3 regions of the Cobetia sp. SIMBA_158 genome follow, and region 3 is predicted to be linked to each of the others. Evidence: predicted binding sites of a transcription regulator. Region 3 holds the regulator's gene; each other region holds the start of a gene.
What was found. The regulator sigma-54, encoded in region 3, starts transcription at its own class of promoters, with help from an activator protein. The targets are predictions, from matches to a motif close to TGGCACNNNNNTTGCTNT.

Region 1: a site for sigma-54 is predicted at 3,992-4,009, ahead of R2R70_RS12385 (aminomethyltransferase family protein). Genes of this name have one in related genera too.
Region 2: a site for sigma-54 is predicted at 2,665-2,682, ahead of R2R70_RS10935 (ANTAR domain-containing response regulator). Genes of this name have one in related genera too.

Annotation. Positions count from the first base shown of each region.
Region 1 covers NZ_JAWJYL010000007.1:145,210-150,607, forward strand. Annotated here, with positions in the region: gene R2R70_RS12370 (sodium:solute symporter family protein) at 1-591, opposite strand, end outside; gene R2R70_RS12375 (GNAT family N-acetyltransferase) at 1,107-1,535, opposite strand; gene R2R70_RS12380 (helix-turn-helix domain-containing protein) at 1,600-2,262, opposite strand; gene R2R70_RS12385 (aminomethyltransferase family protein) at 2,627-3,772, opposite strand; gene glnT (type III glutamate--ammonia ligase) at 4,447-5,398, shown strand, end outside.
Region 2 covers NZ_JAWJYL010000006.1:10,468-15,865, reverse strand. Annotated here, with positions in the region: gene R2R70_RS10945 (TetR/AcrR family transcriptional regulator) at 1-618, opposite strand, end outside; gene R2R70_RS10940 (CmpA/NrtA family ABC transporter substrate-binding protein) at 789-1,997, opposite strand; gene R2R70_RS10935 (ANTAR domain-containing response regulator) at 2,048-2,623, opposite strand; gene R2R70_RS10930 (NarK family nitrate/nitrite MFS transporter) at 3,186-4,544, shown strand; gene R2R70_RS10925 (hypothetical protein) at 4,666-4,833, opposite strand; gene R2R70_RS10920 (GNAT family N-acetyltransferase) at 5,020-5,398, opposite strand, start outside.
Region 3 covers NZ_JAWJYL010000001.1:59,519-64,916, forward strand. Annotated here, with positions in the region: gene R2R70_RS00250 (RNA polymerase factor sigma-54) at 222-1,670, opposite strand; gene lptB (LPS export ABC transporter ATP-binding protein) at 1,904-2,644, opposite strand; gene lptA (lipopolysaccharide transport periplasmic protein LptA) at 2,648-3,226, opposite strand; gene lptC (LPS export ABC transporter periplasmic protein LptC) at 3,335-4,018, opposite strand; gene R2R70_RS00270 (KdsC family phosphatase) at 4,018-4,587, opposite strand; gene R2R70_RS00275 (KpsF/GutQ family sugar-phosphate isomerase) at 4,714-5,398, opposite strand, start outside.

The DNA.
Region 1 (5,398 bases), on a different contig from region 3:
CAGGGCAGTGAAGCCCAGCACCATGATGCCGGCGATCAACAGGATGCTCTGCAGGGCATCGGTGACGATGGCCGCTTCAAGGCCCCCCAGAATGGTGAAGCCGAGAATCAGCGCAAAGGACACGAAGATGGCGGTATTGAACTCCAGCCCCAGCACCACGGTGAGAATGGTGCTCATGCCGATGATCTGGATCGCGGTGGCAGGCACCGAGTAGACGAAGGCTGAGAAGAAGGAGGGAAACAGACTGGCCTTGCGGCCGAAGCGGCGCCCGAACAGGTCCGCCAGGGTATAGAGCTTCTTGCGACGCAGCGGGCGGCTGAAGAAGATGACCAGCATCAGGCTCGCGATGATGCCGGGCAGGGCGAACATGAAGTACCCCGAGAGCCCCTTGGAAAAGCCCATCCCCATCCAGCCGATGAAGGCAGCCGCGCCACACCAGGTGCTGATGGTGGTGCCGGTGATCTTCCAGTAGCCCATGTTCCAGCCGGCAATCAGATAGCTGTCAGAGGTCTTCACCTTGCGGAAGTAGTAGTAGCCGATCGCGAACATGATCACGAAATAGCCAATGATATAGGAGTAGTACCAAGCCATTGTCGAGTCTCCGTTTATTGTTGATTGTTCTATGAAGGTCATGCATGGAGCAGGGCGTACGTGGCGTAGCAGGGACTGAAGCGACCCTCTGATTGTTGGGGATGATGCAGTGGGGCAGGTAGCGGACATGGCCGGGGCAACCATGTCTGGTCTTCGAATGTAACCCGTTACATCGACTCAATCTAGCCGAGAAAAAGGCACTGTCAAAAACATATTTCACCGGCGGACGAAAGTCTCATGCCGGCGCGATGGCAAGATTCTCGTGGGGAGGGATGTCATGCAAGAAGCGTCATCCTCATGCCTCTTCGCGCAGAAAACAGGTGCCGTAGCTGGAGGAAACGACGAAAACTCTGCCGCCATTCAGGCGATACGACTGCCAGAGGAATGAAGAGCTATACAGGTCGCGTCTCGCAACGCTGTCATGGCAGACGATTTTTTCTTCGGCCTGCAGTGGATGATAGCGGGGCGTACTCAGTCCGGAAGGCGGGCGAGCTCGATCAGGAAGGCGTACAGAATCACGGAGTCATCTGAAAGACGCACTGTGTCTTGACCAGCGTAAAGCCGCAGGCGGCATAGAATTTCCTGGCGACATCGCGCGCCTCATGGGTGCGAACCCGCAGGGTCAGCGCCTCGTCGGATGCCCAGGCGATGGCCTGCCTGGCCAATGCCCGCCCTGCGCCTTGTCGTTGCGCCTCTTGTGCGACGGACAGGCCCAGGATCTCGATGAAATCGGCTGAAGCGACACGAAAGACATGCTGGGCATGCAGCCAGCCAATCACTTCGCCCGCCTGTTCCGCCACCCAGATGCGGTCATGGCGTGACGCCAACAGGTGCTCCAGTCGCTGCAGGATCAACGCATCATCGTCGTGGGGCAGATAGCCCAGTGCGGACGCAACGCGTGAAATTCCCTGAGCATCCTTGGGTGTGGCAAGGCGAATCTTCATTGATGTTGTCCAGTCCCCATGACGATGATGATGGATGTTCGAGGGTCTCATTCGTCAGAGAGGCTCATGCATCGTCGTAGTGAATGATCGACAGCAGCTGAATCGGTACCTCGTTCAATTTCTCGGGGCCATGCGGCACACCGGCATCGAAAGCCAGGCTGTCACCGGGCCCCATGTCATAGAACTTGTCACCATGACGGTAGGTGAGGTTGCCGGAAAGCAGGTAGATGAATTCATGCCCGGCATGACAGAAGTTGGGGAAGACTTCGCTGGCGTCATCCATGGTGATCAGGAAGGGTTCGTAGCGCTTCTTGGGGCCTTGTTTGTAGCTCAACAGTTGGTAGGCATGGCCGACTTCCGTGCCGGTGCGCACTACCTGCATGCCTTGTCCGGCCTTGATGTGCTGGGCACCACGCCCGTTGACATCGTAATCGCTGAACAGCTTCGAGATCGGCAGGCTCAAGGCATTGCACAGCTTGTTGAGGGTATCGAGGCTGGTGGATACCTGGGCGTTCTCCACCTTGCTGATCATGCCTTGGCTGACACCGGCGATACGCGAGACGTCGGAAATCTTGTAGCCCTGCGAGACTCGCTGCTGCTTGAGCGCGCGCGCAATGTGCTGCTCGAGTCCCAGGCGTGTCTCGTCGGCTGCCGCGGTGATGGTCTCCTTCACCTCGGACTGCGCGACAGGTTCCGCGGCCAGCGAAGGCGCTTTCGTGTCAGACACTTTCGTGTCAGGCGCTGTCGGTTGAGGTGTATCGGAGGAATGTGAGGATTCTCGCGGCATGGATAACTCCTGTGGCGGAGGTGAATGCGATAAGGACAATGATCAGGCGGGGTGAGAATACGCGTCCTTGTGGGAGTCGTTGCGCGTCACCCGCGTGCGAATATCGGGTGACATTATCAAGTTTACCGCCAACCCTCATCCACGTTTGTGGCCAGTCCTCGGTCTGACTCCATGGCATGTGATGCAAGAGGCCTCCTCGACGCCATGCCGAGGAGGCCTCTCAGGTTTCACGCTATCCAGCATCACGCGATTCGCGCTGTCGCCGCGGGGCTTGAGCTTGTTGCCTCGTGGCTGTGGCGTGCGATCAGCCGCGAGCCAGTCGCTTGGCCTTTTCCGGGTCATCGAAGGGCAGGGAATGGCTGATGGCCGAGAGGCTGGTCTCGCCGTCAGTGCCGGTCTTGAGGGTCAGCGGGGTGCCATGCTCGGCATAGCCGGGCTCGAGACGTGCCAGCGCCATGGAACGATCGCTCAGGCGCGAGTACATGCCCTGGGTGATGACACCGACACACTTGCCGTCGGCGTAGACCTTGTCACCGATCTGGGCGACGTCTTTCGAATCCAGCAGCACGCCATAGACCTTGACGCGCTCCTTGCCCTGCAGCGCGAAGTGTTCGCTGGCGCCACGGAATTCGGTCTTGCCCGGCGAGACGGTGAAGTCCAGGCCCAGCTCCCACAAGGTGTCGCCCACCGGCTGGTCGGGGTACGGGTAGGTTTCGGAATTGTCCGCCGGGTAGAACAGCAGGTGGCTCTCGACCCGCAGCCAGTCAAGGGTACCGAAGCTGCACGGCTTGATGCCCATGTCGGCACCCTCCGCGAGGATCTGTTCCCACAGAGAGGGGGCATCCTTGGCCTTGCAGAAGATCTCGTAGCCACGCTCGCCGGTGTAGCCGGTGCGCGAGATCATCACGTGGCAGCCGAACAACTGGGTCTGCAGATGGTGGAAGTAACGCAGCTCACGGATACCCGGCACGTGACGCTCCAGGAAATCCACCGCGACCGGACCCTGCAGTGACATGTCATGCATGTCGTCATCGAAGGTCAGGCTGACGGCGCGCCCCAGGGCACTCTTGGCCAGCATTTCATTCGCGGTGCCCGTGCCGTGCACCACGAGGTAGGAGTTCGGCGCCAGGCAATAGACGATGCAGTCGTCGACGAACTTGCCGGCCTCATTCAAGACGCTGGCATACACCGACTTGCCCGGATACAGCTTGGACATGTCCCGCGTGGTGACGTAATCCAGCACGGCCTGAGCATGCGGGCCATTGCAGTGGATCTTCTTGAGCCCCGAGACATCCATCAGACCGGCGCGGGTGCGAATGGTCTCGTGGTCATCGGCCGTGTCCGAGACGGCGTAATTCCAGGCGGTGCCCATGCCATTCCAGTCTTCAAGCTCCGCGCCCAGCTTGCGGTGTTGTTCGGCCAGTGCCGAGATGCGCCATGAATTCGCCATGCGTCCCTTTCTCCTGTGAGTCGTGCTGCCTAGCGTAAATGGGGGGTGCCGTAGTCCTGCTGATGCTGGCGATGATGTCGCGCAAGACGCGCATCCGCCGCAGGAGGTGTTGTTGTTCTTTCGCCTCTTCAGGCGCTTCACCAGGGCTTGTGCCTGCTGCTTGCCTTGCCTGATCGCACGAGAGTCGATTCTTGGAAGGAAAGAAACATTCCCCATAGTTAAGCAAGGGGCTTGCCAATTCCGTCAAAGGCCATGGCCACGGCAGCCCTTGAGCGAGTCAGACGCCGATTGGCAGCACGAATCAGGGCGTGAATATTAGCGCTTTGCGTCATGATGGTGCGAAGAGAGGGCTTTGGGCACCGAAATGATGCCTATTTCGAGAAACGGGCAGGAATTCACTCAGGATCACTTGGCGTTTCCTGTGGGGTAAAACGAGCTTGGAAAATAAATTTACATGTAAAACAGGAGGTTGGTGAAAAGCTCTGGGCGGCAACTGGCGAAATGGCATGCTGCATGCTTTTCTTTGGGGGAAATAAAGTTGACCAGCAGGAATCACAAAAACTCGTTTCATCCGCTATCTTGACGTGGCGAGTCACCACAAGGGGTCAGGTTTCCCGGGGTGGCAGACAGTGTCGAGGGAGATGGAACCCGGTCCGCTCTCAGAGGAAACCCAGATGTCACCCGAAAACGCGCAACAGTTCATCAAGGATCACGACATTCGCTATCTGCTGGCGCAGTTCGTGGATATTCATGGCGCTGCCAAGACGAAGTCCGTGCCGGCCAATTGCCTGATGGATGTGGTCGAGAAGGGCGCCGGCTTTGCCGGCTTCGCCGTCAGTGGTCTCGGCATGTCGCCGGAGGGGCCGGACTTCATGGCGCGGGGTGATCTGAGCTCGTTGTCGCTGGTGCCGTGGCAGCCGGGCTATGCGCGCATGGCCTGTGATGGCTACGTCAATGGTCAGCCGTTCGCCAACGACAGCCGCGTGGTGCTGCTCAAGCAGCTGGAGCGCCTGAAGGAGAAGGGCTGGACGCTCAATAGCGGGCTGGAGCCGGAATTCTCGCTGTTCCGCAGGGGGGAGGCGGGTGAGCTGTTGCCGGTGGACGAGAGCGATACCCTCGCCAAGCCCTGCTACGACTACAAGGGCCTGTCGCGTTCGCGTGAATTCCTCGAACGTCTGGTCGAATCGCTGCAGGCGGTGGACTTCGACGTCTATCAGATCGATCACGAGGACGCCAACGGCCAGTTCGAGATCAACTACACCTACAGCGATGCGCTGACCTCGGCAGACCGCTTCACCTTCGTGCGCATGGCCGCCGGCGAGATCGCCAATGACCTGGGCATGGTGTGCTCCTTCATGCCCAAGCCGCTGGCGGACCGCCCGGGCAATGGCATGCACTTCCACCTGTCCGTGTGCGATGACACCGGCCGCAACCTGTTCGGCGATGATTCCGACGCCCAGGGCATGGGCCTATCGCCGCTGGCGTACCACTTCCTCGGCGGACTGCTGGCACATGCTCCGGCGCTGTGTGCCTTTGCCGCGCCGACCGTCAATTCCTACAAGCGTCTGGTCGGTGGTGGCAGCACCAGCGGCGCGACCTGGGCGCCGGTCTTCATCGCCTACGGGG
Region 2 (5,398 bases), on a different contig from region 3:
GGCGGACAAACCGACGCCCTTCAGCAGCACCCGAGTCACGTTCTGCACCGCCTGCTCGAATTCCCGATCACTCAGCGCCTTGCCCTGATTGAGCACCGCGATCTGATGATCGAAGTCGGCGTAGTGCTGGGTGCTGGCCCAGATCATGTACAGGTAGGCGGAGGCATCGACGTTGTCGATGCGGCCCTCGCCGATCCACTGGCGCAGGCGTGACTTCTTCATCTCGGCCCACTCGTCGAGCCACACCGTCAGCTCTTCGCCCAACACCGGCGCGCCCTGCATGATCTCGCTGGCCCACACCTTGGAGCCATAGGGGCGCTGGCGCGAGTGCATCATCTTGGCGCGAATGTAGGTGGAGAGCACCAGCTGCGGGTCGTCGTAGGCCTCGAAGCACAGCGCATCTTCCTTCCACAGCGCCAACAGGCCATCGAGCACCGCGCGATACAGCGCTTCCTTGGTGCTGAAGTAGTAATGCAGATTGGACTTGGGCAGCTCTACCTCGGCGGCAATATCGACCATGCTGGCGCCGACATAGCCCTTGAGAGCGAAGATCTTTTCGGCGGCGAGCAGGATGCGGCCGACATTATCCTTGCGAATCTGAGACTTGCGAGTGGTCATGCGATCCCCTGACGCGGTGCTGGCAGTGCGATGAGAATATCACAACCGCACTGCCAACATGTCTGAGCCGTCAGGTTTGCCCTGTCATCCGGCAAAGGAGATGGCGACTTCTCTGCAAGTGCTGTGCAATCCCGCGCCAGCGCGGACCGGCAAGAACCGCGCCCGCGACATCACTCGAAGACCGCGCCATCGATGAAGCCATCCGCCGGCATCGGCACCTGGCCCGCCTCGCCGCTCAGCCACCAGGGCGCCGGATGCGTGCCTTCACTGCGCTCATCCGCCACCGGCACCACCATGCCCAGCTTGCGGGCCGCCGTGCGGTAGAGATCCGGGCGTACACAACGTGTCAGCGTCGCCTCGAGATCCTCGTCATTGAAGCCCTGCAGATGCCCCCAGCGCTGCATCTGGGCGATGTACCAGCGCGTCTGGGAACGCCACGGGAAGTTGGCCGCATAGCGATGGAAGATGGTCCAGCCGGGATTGTGCTGCTGAAACTCGTCCACCGACTGCTCGACATCGACATCTTCCAGTCCGCGCGTCACCACGCTCATCGGCACCTCCGGCATGCCCTCGTCATGCAGCCACTCGGCGGCTCTGGCCCGATTGCCGGGGCGGTCCAGCCAGGCGCAGGCATTGAGCAGCGCGCGAATCAGCGCCTGATGCGCCAGCGGATGCTGCTCCGCCCAGTCCTCGCGCACGCCCAGCACCTTTTCCTGCCCGAAGCGCCAGATATCGTGACTGCCCGCCACCACCTGCCCCATGCCCTGCGCCGCCGCCAGACTGTTCCAGGGCTCACCGACACAGAAGCCATCCAGCGCACCGCTGGCCAGCTGCGCCGCCATCAGCGGCGGCGCCACGGCGCGCATCTCGACGTCGCGGTCCGGGTTGATGCCGCCCGCCGCCAGCCAGTAGCGCAACAGATAACGATGCGAAGAGAACGGGTGCACGCTGGCCAGCTTGAGCAGTGGCTCGCCGCGCTGCTTGCGCTCGTGCACATGCGCCGCCAGCGCCTTCGCGACCTGCAACGGACTGGAGAGGTCGTGGCCGTCCTCGCCGAGGGTGGCCATCAGCGCGCGCGACAGCGTGATGGAGTTGCCACCCAGATTGAGCGTCATGGCACTGATCACCGGCGTGGCGCGGCCATCCAGGCCCAGGGTCGAGGTCAGCGGCATCAGCGCCAGCATCTGCGCACCCTGCAGCACACCGGTCTGCAGGTCATCACGCAACGCCGCCCACGAGGGTTGCCACTTGAGTGTCACCGCCAGCCCCTCCTCGCGGAAAAGCCCCAACTGCTCAGCGACCACGAAGGGCGCGGCATCATTGAGTGGCATCAGGCCCAGCGTCAGCTGATGGCCATTCAGGGGTACATCTGTGGGCATCACGCACACCTCTTGAACGATCGAGAGAGAAGGACAGTACGGCGACCGGCTCAGCGCCGACGCGCGGCCTTGAGCAGCTCATCGGCCAGCTCATGCAGGGCCAGGCGCCGGTTCATGGCGGTCTTGCGCAGGTATTGGTAGGCGGCATCTTCACTGAGCCCGCGCGTCTCCATCACCACGGCCTTGGCGCGATCGACGCTGCGCCGCTGCACCAATGTGGTCTGGGTGCGGTTGAGCTCCCCCTTGAGCGCACGGTGCGCCTCGAAGCTGGTGATGGCGACCTCGACCATGCTGCGCACCATCGCTGGCATGACGTGGTCCACCACATAGGCCGAGACACCGGCGCCGGCCGCCTCACGCACGAGGTCCGGGGCATCTTCACTGGCCAGCATGATCATCGGCTTGGGATAGCGTCGCCCCAGCTGGCCGAGATGTTCCAGGGTGTCGCGGCTGGGCAGGTCGGCGTCGATGATCACCGCATCGGGCTGATGCTGCTCGACCAGCGCGTGCAGGTCCTCGTGCTCGTCAACGCGCAGCGCCACCTCGAAGCCAGCGCTCAATAGCGCCTGCTCCAGCGCGGCGGAGCGCTCACTGCGGACATCGACGATCAGCACGGTCACGGGCATGTCAGGTTTCCTTGGGTCGGGCATGAGACTTGCCGTACACCCAAGCAGGATTCGTGCCGCAATCTGGTGCAACCCTGTGGCCAAAGGCCTTCAGAGCGGCCGAGCCGAAAGCGTCGCTGCACTGCAATGAGGCACGCGCCGTCCCGACCCTCCCAGCGCCAGTCGCGTGCGCCAGACTGGTACCTCGCGCCTTGCTGACGCACCGCCAGCGCGCATCGAGCGCGCATCCAGCCCGGGACACCGCCTGCGCGCGCCAACCCACCGCCCTCGCCAAGCCATTGATCTTCTGGGACTTGTCCCGCCCACACCCCCGCAACTGGCGCGCTACTTGCTTTGTTCCTGTCACTTGCCGCACAGACGCTCTGCTGCCGGCAACCATGGCATCACCGACTGCTGCCATCGCTATCCATGACGTGGACCAGGCTCTTCGGAGTACGAGTGCGTCGAACCAGGCCCCTCAATGACGAGGCGCCCTCGCTGTCGTTCATTCACAGCCGTTCGACCACTCGCCGAGCACACCTGACTTCGTGCCCGGCACCGACGCTGAATCAGGAGCCCACTCATGGATATCCGCAACAAGGCCAGCCGCATCCGGCTGTTCAGCTTCAACACTCCGCAAATGCGCGCCTTCCACATGTCGTGGTTCGCCTTCCACGTCTGCTTCTTCGGCTGGTTCGGCATCGCGCCGCTGATGGCCGTGGTGCGTGACGACCTTGGCCTGACCAAGACCCAGATCGGCAACACCATCATCGCCTCCGTCGCCATCACGGTGATCGTGCGCCTCGCCATCGGCGTGCTGTGTGATCGCATCGGGCCACGCAAGGCCTACACCTGGCTGCTGTGCCTCGGCTCGCTGCCGGTGATGTGCATCGGCTTCGCCGACAGCTTCGAATCCTTCTTCCTGGCCCGTCTGGCCATCGGTGCCATCGGCGCCTCCTTCGTCATCACCCAGTACCACACCTCCGTGATGTTCGGCCCCAACGTGGTCGGCACCGCCAACGCCACCACCGCGGGCTGGGGCAACCTGGGCGGCGGCACCACCCAGATGCTGATGCCGCTGGTGATGGCCGGCCTGCTGATGCTGGGCGTCGAGCAGACCCTGGGCTGGCGTCTGGCGATGGTCGTGCCGGGCATCGTGCTGTTCCTGACCGGTATCGCCTACTACTTCTTCACCCAGGATGCGCCGGACGGCAACTTCAGCGAGCTGCGTGAGCGTGGTGAGCTGCCCAAGGCCGAGAAGGAATACAGCATGCGCGCCACCTTCGGCGCGGCGGCACGCGACATTCGCGTCTGGGCCCTGTTCCTCGTCTATGGCGCCTGCTTCGGGGTCGAGCTGACCATCAACAACGTCGCCGCCATCTACTTCTTCGATCACTTCGATCTCGATCTTGCCACCGCCGGTCTCATCGCAGGGCTGTTCGGCCTGATGAACCTGTTCGCCCGCACCCTGGGCGGCGTGTTCTCCGACCTGTTCGCCCGCCAGTCCGGCCTCAAGGGCCGCGTGCGCTGGCTGTTCATCGCGCTGCTGTGTGAAGGCGTCGCGCTGGTCGGCTTCGCCCAGATGGAAACCCTCGCGGTGGCCATCGGCATCATGCTGGTCTTCAGCCTCTTCGTGCAGATGGCGGAAGGCGCGACCTTCGGCATCGTACCCTTCGTCAATCGCAAGGCGCTCGGCGCGGTCGCCGGTATCGTCGGTGCGGGCGGCAACGCGGGCGCTGTCGCCGCGGGCTTCCTGTTCCGCAGTGAGGAGCTGACCTACCAGGAAGGCCTGATGTACCTGGGCATGGGCGTGATCGTGATCTCGCTGTTCGCGCTGCTGGTGCGCTTCAGCGCTGCCACCGAAGCCGAGGAAAGCCGCGCCTACGACGCCGCCGTCGCGGACCGTAAGCAACAGAGCGAGCAGCAGCCCGCCTCGGCATAAGCGGATTTCCTTCTCCCCGAGCCAGACACAAGAAGGCCCCGCCTCATGGGAGGCGGGGCCTTCTTGTGTCTGATGACAGCTCAGGTCAGCGGGGACTCATCGCAGCGCTGACAGCCAAGCCTCAGCTATCGGTGGCGTTCTCGACGCTATCGCCGGCTTCCTCGACGGCGTTGTCCATCTTCTCACCGGCCTTCTCCATCGGGCCTTCGTCCTCGCAACCGGCGAGCGACAGGCCACCGAGACCGAGCATGGCAATCATCAGCGAACTACCCAGAGTCTTGAGCTTCATGATGTCTCTCCTTGAATCATCGGTCGGAATGACGCGACAGCTGCCATCACACACAGGCTGCCACGTGGTGTTACCCATGACATGGAGCGGGAGCCTTGCCGTTTCAAGGGTCACGCAACGCCGAGTTGCCTGTTGCTGATCAAAACCAATCGCTCAGGGCTGTTCAGGACACCCGCGCAAGGCTGCTCAGATACCCAGCTCAGAGAAGGTATCGGGAAACTGCACTTCACCGCCCAGCCCCTCCAGATAGTCCGGCAGCAGCTCGAAGGCGACGAAGGAGCCCGGCACGTCGTCATGATGGCAGTAGAGCCCGTAATGACACGCCGGATGAAAGCCCAGGTGGGTATAGAAATCTGCATGGCCTGCCGCCACCACGGCCCCCGCCCCCAGCAGCCGACAGCGCTTGACCGCCGAGATCACCAGTCGCTTGCCGATGCCGTGACGCTGATGCTGGGGCAGCACCGCCAGCGGCGCCAACGCCATCAGCACGCGGTCCGGGTAGCCGGAAAGCTCCACCCGCGACACCATCACATGCCCCAGCAGGCCGCCCTCACCTTCACTGAGG
Region 3 (5,398 bases):
TGAATGACGCTGCCGGAACGGCGGTTTTTTACCGTCATCCTGCGCGCCGTCATGGCCCATGACGGGCAATTGATGAGCGGTTGACGGCATGACAGAGCGTACGACAGGCGTACCGCTACCCGCGAAGTCAGAGGCTGATGAGCGGAAAATCCAGCGCTTGAGGTTGGCGGCGGCTGCCATTGTGGAGGTGAAAGCAGGGCATGGCAGCCGCAGGTGACGCGTCAGGCCAGACGCTTGCGCTCGCTGGAGGAGGGGATGCCCATCGCTTCGCGATACTTGGCCACGGTACGGCGTGCGACCTCGATGCCATCGCTGGCGAGCAGGTCGACCAGCCGCGAGTCGGAGAGAGGCTTGCGGGCCGGCTCTTCCGCGATCAGCTTGCGGATGCGGGCACGAATGGCGGTGCTTGAGTGGGCGTCGCCACTGCCGCTGCCACCGACCTGGCTCGAGAAGAAGAACTTGAGCTCGAAGACGCCGCGTGGGGTGTGGATGTACTTCTGGGTCGTGACCCGCGAGATGGTCGATTCGTGCATCTCGACCACTTCGGCGATGTTGGCCAGAATCAGCGGCTTCATGCCTTCCTCGCCTTGCTCGAGGAAATCGATCTGGCGTGCCATGATCTCGCGGCCGACCTTGAGCAGGGTGTCATTGCGTGATGACAGGCTCTTCATCAGCCAGCGCGCTTCCTGCAGGTTGTCCTTGAGGAAGGTGTTGTCGGCGGACTTGTCGGCACGCTTGATCAGTGCGGCGTATTCCGGCTGGATGCGCAGCTTGGGCAGCGCTTCCGGGTTGAGCTCGACCTGCCAGCCATGGCGGGTATGGCGCACCAGCAGATCTGGGATCACGTAATCGCTGGCGGGCTCGCCCCAAGCGGATGCCGGACGCGGATCGAGCGCACGCACCAGACGAATGACGTGATCCAGCTCGTCATCGTCAAGGCTCAGGCGGCGCTTGAGCAGCTTGCGATCATCGTTGCCCAGTGCCTCGAGGAATTGACGTACCAGGCGGCGCGCCTGCGCCAGCAGCGGCAGGTCATCCGGCAGCAGTGCCAGTTGCAGCAGCAGGCATTCGCGCAGATCACGGGCGAAGACGCCGGTCGGGTCGAACTGCTGCAGACGCAGCAATACCTGCTCGAGTTCGGAGGCCTTGAGGCCGGGCAGGCCCTGGCCGCGCAGGCCATCGACCAGCTCGTCGAGTGACAGGCTCAGATAGCCGGCACCGTCGACGGCATCGATCAGGCTCTCCGCCATCTGGCGTTCACGGCCATCGAGGTCGGTCATCGCCAGCTGCCAGCGCAGGTGGTCCTGCAGGCTCTCGACACTGGTATTGCGATCGAAGTCCGGCCCTTCTTCACTCCCGCTGCCACTGCCGGAGCTGGTCAGGCTACCGGCGTGGTCCTGGTAGAGGTCCGACCAGTCACTGTCGAGGGGGTATTCCTCGGGAATCTCGCTCGAGGAGTCGGCAGTGGAGATCTCGCTTGAATCCTGTGTCTCGACGACATCCAGCGACTCGTAGTCCTCGTCGAGCTCCAACATGGGGTTGGACTCGAGGGCTTGCTGAATCTCCTGACGCAGGTCGAGCGTCGACAGCTGCAGCAGCTGGATCGCTTGCTGGAGCTGCGGCGTCATGGTCAGCGAGGTGCCGAGGCGGAGTTGCAGGGTGGGTTTCATGGAGTCAGTCAATTCACGGCAAAGGAACGTGCTTACTACGCTATACCGTGACTTGGGGCACTGACAAGTGGTTGCCGTGAATATTAAAGCAACTTGCATGCCATGTTTCCACCAAGGTGGTATGGACGTCATGCATGCGTCTGATGTCAGACATGAAAAAGCCGCTACGCGATAAAATCACGCAGCGGCTTTCGAAGCTTTTACCTCGCGAGGACTCAGCGCAGCCGCAGTCCCTAGAGCTTGAACTCGTGGCCCAGGTAGACGTCGCGCACCTGCTGGTTGGCCAGGATGGAGTCTGCATCACCGTGGGCGATGATCTGGCCATCGCCGACGATATAGGCGGTGTCACAGATATCGAGTGTCTCGCGCACGTTGTGGTCGGTGATCAGCACGCCGATGCCACGGTCGCGCAGTTGGCGCACGATGCTCTTGATCTCGCCCACCGAGATGGGGTCGACGCCGGCGAAGGGCTCATCGAGCAGCACGAAGTCCGGCTCGGTGGCCAGTGCACGGGCGATCTCGACCCGACGACGCTCGCCACCGGACAGGCTCATACCGGCACTGGCGCGGATGTGCGTGATGCTGAATTCCTCGAGCAACTCTTCAAGGCGTGCCTTGCGGCCATTGCGATCCAGGTCCTTGCGGGTCTCCAGGATCGCCATGATGTTGTCGGCCACCGACAGCTTGCGGAAGATCGACGCTTCCTGCGGCAGATAGCCGATGCCGGCGCGTGCACGCTGATGCATGGCGGCAGCGGAGAGGTCCTTGTCATCGATGGAGACGTTGCCGGCATCGGCGCGCACCAGTCCGACGATCATGTAGAACGAGGTCGTCTTGCCGGCGCCGTTGGGGCCCAGCAGGCCGACGATGTCGCCCTGGCGGATCTCCAGCGAGATGTCCTTGACCACCTTGCGGCCCTTGTAGGCCTTGGCCAGATGGCGAGCGCTCAGCGTACGCGGAGTAGCAGCAGTCATGACTCAGTTTTCCTTGCTGGCATTGGCGCCGCGTGGCGTCAGAGTCATGTGCACGCGACCGCCTTCGGTCTGCTGTGCCGTCTTGCTGTTGTTGGCGTTCACCTGGCGCTTGTCGAGGAAGTACTCCACGTAGCCGCCTTCGAAGGTGTCATCGCCTTTCTCGAGACGCGCGTTGCCGACCAGCTCCACGCGGCGCTCCAGTGCATGGTAGCGGATGGTGTCGGCCCAGCCCTTGACCAGCTTCTCGTCGGGTGCGGGTTGCTGTTCCAGGTAGGCACGCTTGCCGGTGGCCTTGACCAGCGAGATCTCGCCGCTGCCGGCGCGGCTGATATCGACGCGGCTGGCATCGAGTTTCATGCTGCCCTGGCGCATCTCCACCTGGCCGGTGTAGGTGGCGGTACCGGCCTTGTCATCGAGCGACAGGGCGTCCGCGGCGATGTTGATCGGCTGGCTGGCATCGCTGTCCAGCGCCATGGCGGCCGGGGCGAAGGTGGACATGCCCAGTGCCAGGCAGAGCGCCATGACACCGCTGTTGAGGGTCTGGCGACAGGCCGTCAAGGGCTTGCGAGTCGTGGAAGTCATGGTGGCTCCTTGGCATGACGGGGTCGCCGCCCGAGCAATGATGCCATCGAGCGGCAGAGAAGAAGGTGTTGCGGCGCGGGTCATGGCGTGAAGGCCAGCCCGGCGGATTCATTCACCGCTGGCAGGCGCTGCCTCGAAGGTGCTGTTGACGCGCCCATCATCGGAGGTGGTGCTGTCGGCGCCCGAGTCGATGCGCTCGGCTTCCTTGCTGGCCTCGCTCTGGCCTGTGCCGGGTTGCAGGACGCTGCGAACACGGCCCTGCAGCACGGCGGAATCCTGTGAGAGGTCGGCGCTGAAGCTGTCGCTTTCGACATGCTGGCCATTCTGGGTGATCACGACCGGCACGTCACTCCAGGCGCGATTCTGATCACGGCTGTAGTGCAGGACATCGGTATCGAGGGTCCAGCGGTCATCGGGCTGGCGCAGTCTGGCATCACCCTTGAGGGTGAAGGTGTCGCCGCCGGCGCTCAACACGCCACTGTCACCCGTGGCATACCAGCGGCGGTCTTCACTGTCGTTGGTGCGAATCTTCGGGGTCTGCGCCCGGGTCACGTCATCGCCTGGCGTGTGCTCGATATGCGGCGAGGTCATGGACTGGATCGCCACGCCGCGTGCATCGAAGCGTGTCATGTCTGCCCCGTCGAGATAGTAATCCGGCTCACTGCTGTCGACCTCGACATTGACGGTCGATTCCAGGCTGTTGCGCTGCTCGATCAGCGCCAGCACGCCACCGACGAGCAGCAACAGCAGCATCAGCCAGAGACGCGGAGAAGGGCGGGGCAGACGTAACATCAGGGACGCGACTCCTGCAGGTAGGTATCCAGCACCGAGGCCCAGTGGCCCTGTGCCTTGAGCAGCAGATCACAGAGCTCGCGCACGGCGCCATCGCCGCCCTGGCGTGAGGTGACCCAGTTGGCCTCGCTCATCACGTAGGCCATGGCGTTGGGCACGCTGACGCCGAGACCGACACGACGAATGGCCTCGCGGTCCGGCAGGTCATCGCCACAATAGGCGACTTCTTCCAGCTCGATCCCGTGCTCGCGGCACAGGTCGGTCAGCGCGACCAGCTTGTCTTCACGGCCCTGGATGACATCCTGAATGCCCAGTTCCTTGGCGCGACGCTCGACCATCGGCGAGCTGCGGCCGGTGATCAGCGCGACGCGAACGCCACTGCGCAGCACCAGCTTGAGGCCATGACCGTCCTGGACGTGGAAGGACTTGGTCTCGACGCCATTGGCATCGTAGTGCAGACGGTTGTCGGTGAGCACGCCGTCGACATCCAGCGCCAGCAGACGCACGCGGCGTGCGCGGTCGATGATGTCCTGCGGATATTCTTCGCTCAGGGAATTCGTGTCGCTCATGGTCTTTCTCCTCGCACTCCGTGCATGCTTGACGCTGTCCTGTGAACGGCGCTGATGGGCGTTGAGCGGTGGCGTCTTGCCGGGACGATCTGCCGTCGAACAGAGACAGCGAACGCCCGCGGGAGTTCAGATCACGCCGCTGGCCAGCAGGCCGTGCATATGGATGGCTCCGATGGGGTGCTCATCCTCGTCACAGACTACCAGAACGCTGATGCGGTTTTCTTCCATGATGCGCACCGCTTCGGCGGCCAGCATGCTGGCGCGCACGGTCTTGCCGCCACGGGTCATGACATCATCGACCTTCAGTGCGCGCAGATCGCCGTGCTGGTCGAGGGTGCGGCGCAGGTCACCATCGGTATAGACGCCGACCAGGTGGTCGTCATCATCGATCACGCAGGTGAAGCCCATGCCCTGACGCGTGATCTCGAGCAGCGCATCGCGCAGCGGGCTGCCGAGCGCCACGCGCGGCAGGGCGTCGCCATGATGCATCACGTCCTGGACCCGCAGCAGCAGGCGTCGACCCAGGCTGCCGCCCGGGTGGGAAAGGGCGAATTCCTCGGCAGTGAAGCCGCGGGCCTCCAGCAGTGCCACCGCCAGGGCGTCGCCCATCACCAGCGCAGCGGTGGTCGAGGCGGTCGGTGCCAGATTCAGCGGGCAGGCTTCCTGGGCGACGCTGGTGTCCAGATGCGCCTCGGCGTCACGCGCCAGGGTCGAGCCGGGTTTGCCGGTCATCGAGACCAGCGGGGTGCCCATGCGCTTCAAGAGCGGCAGCAGCGCCGTGACTTCGGCGGTCTCCCCGGAGTTGGACAGC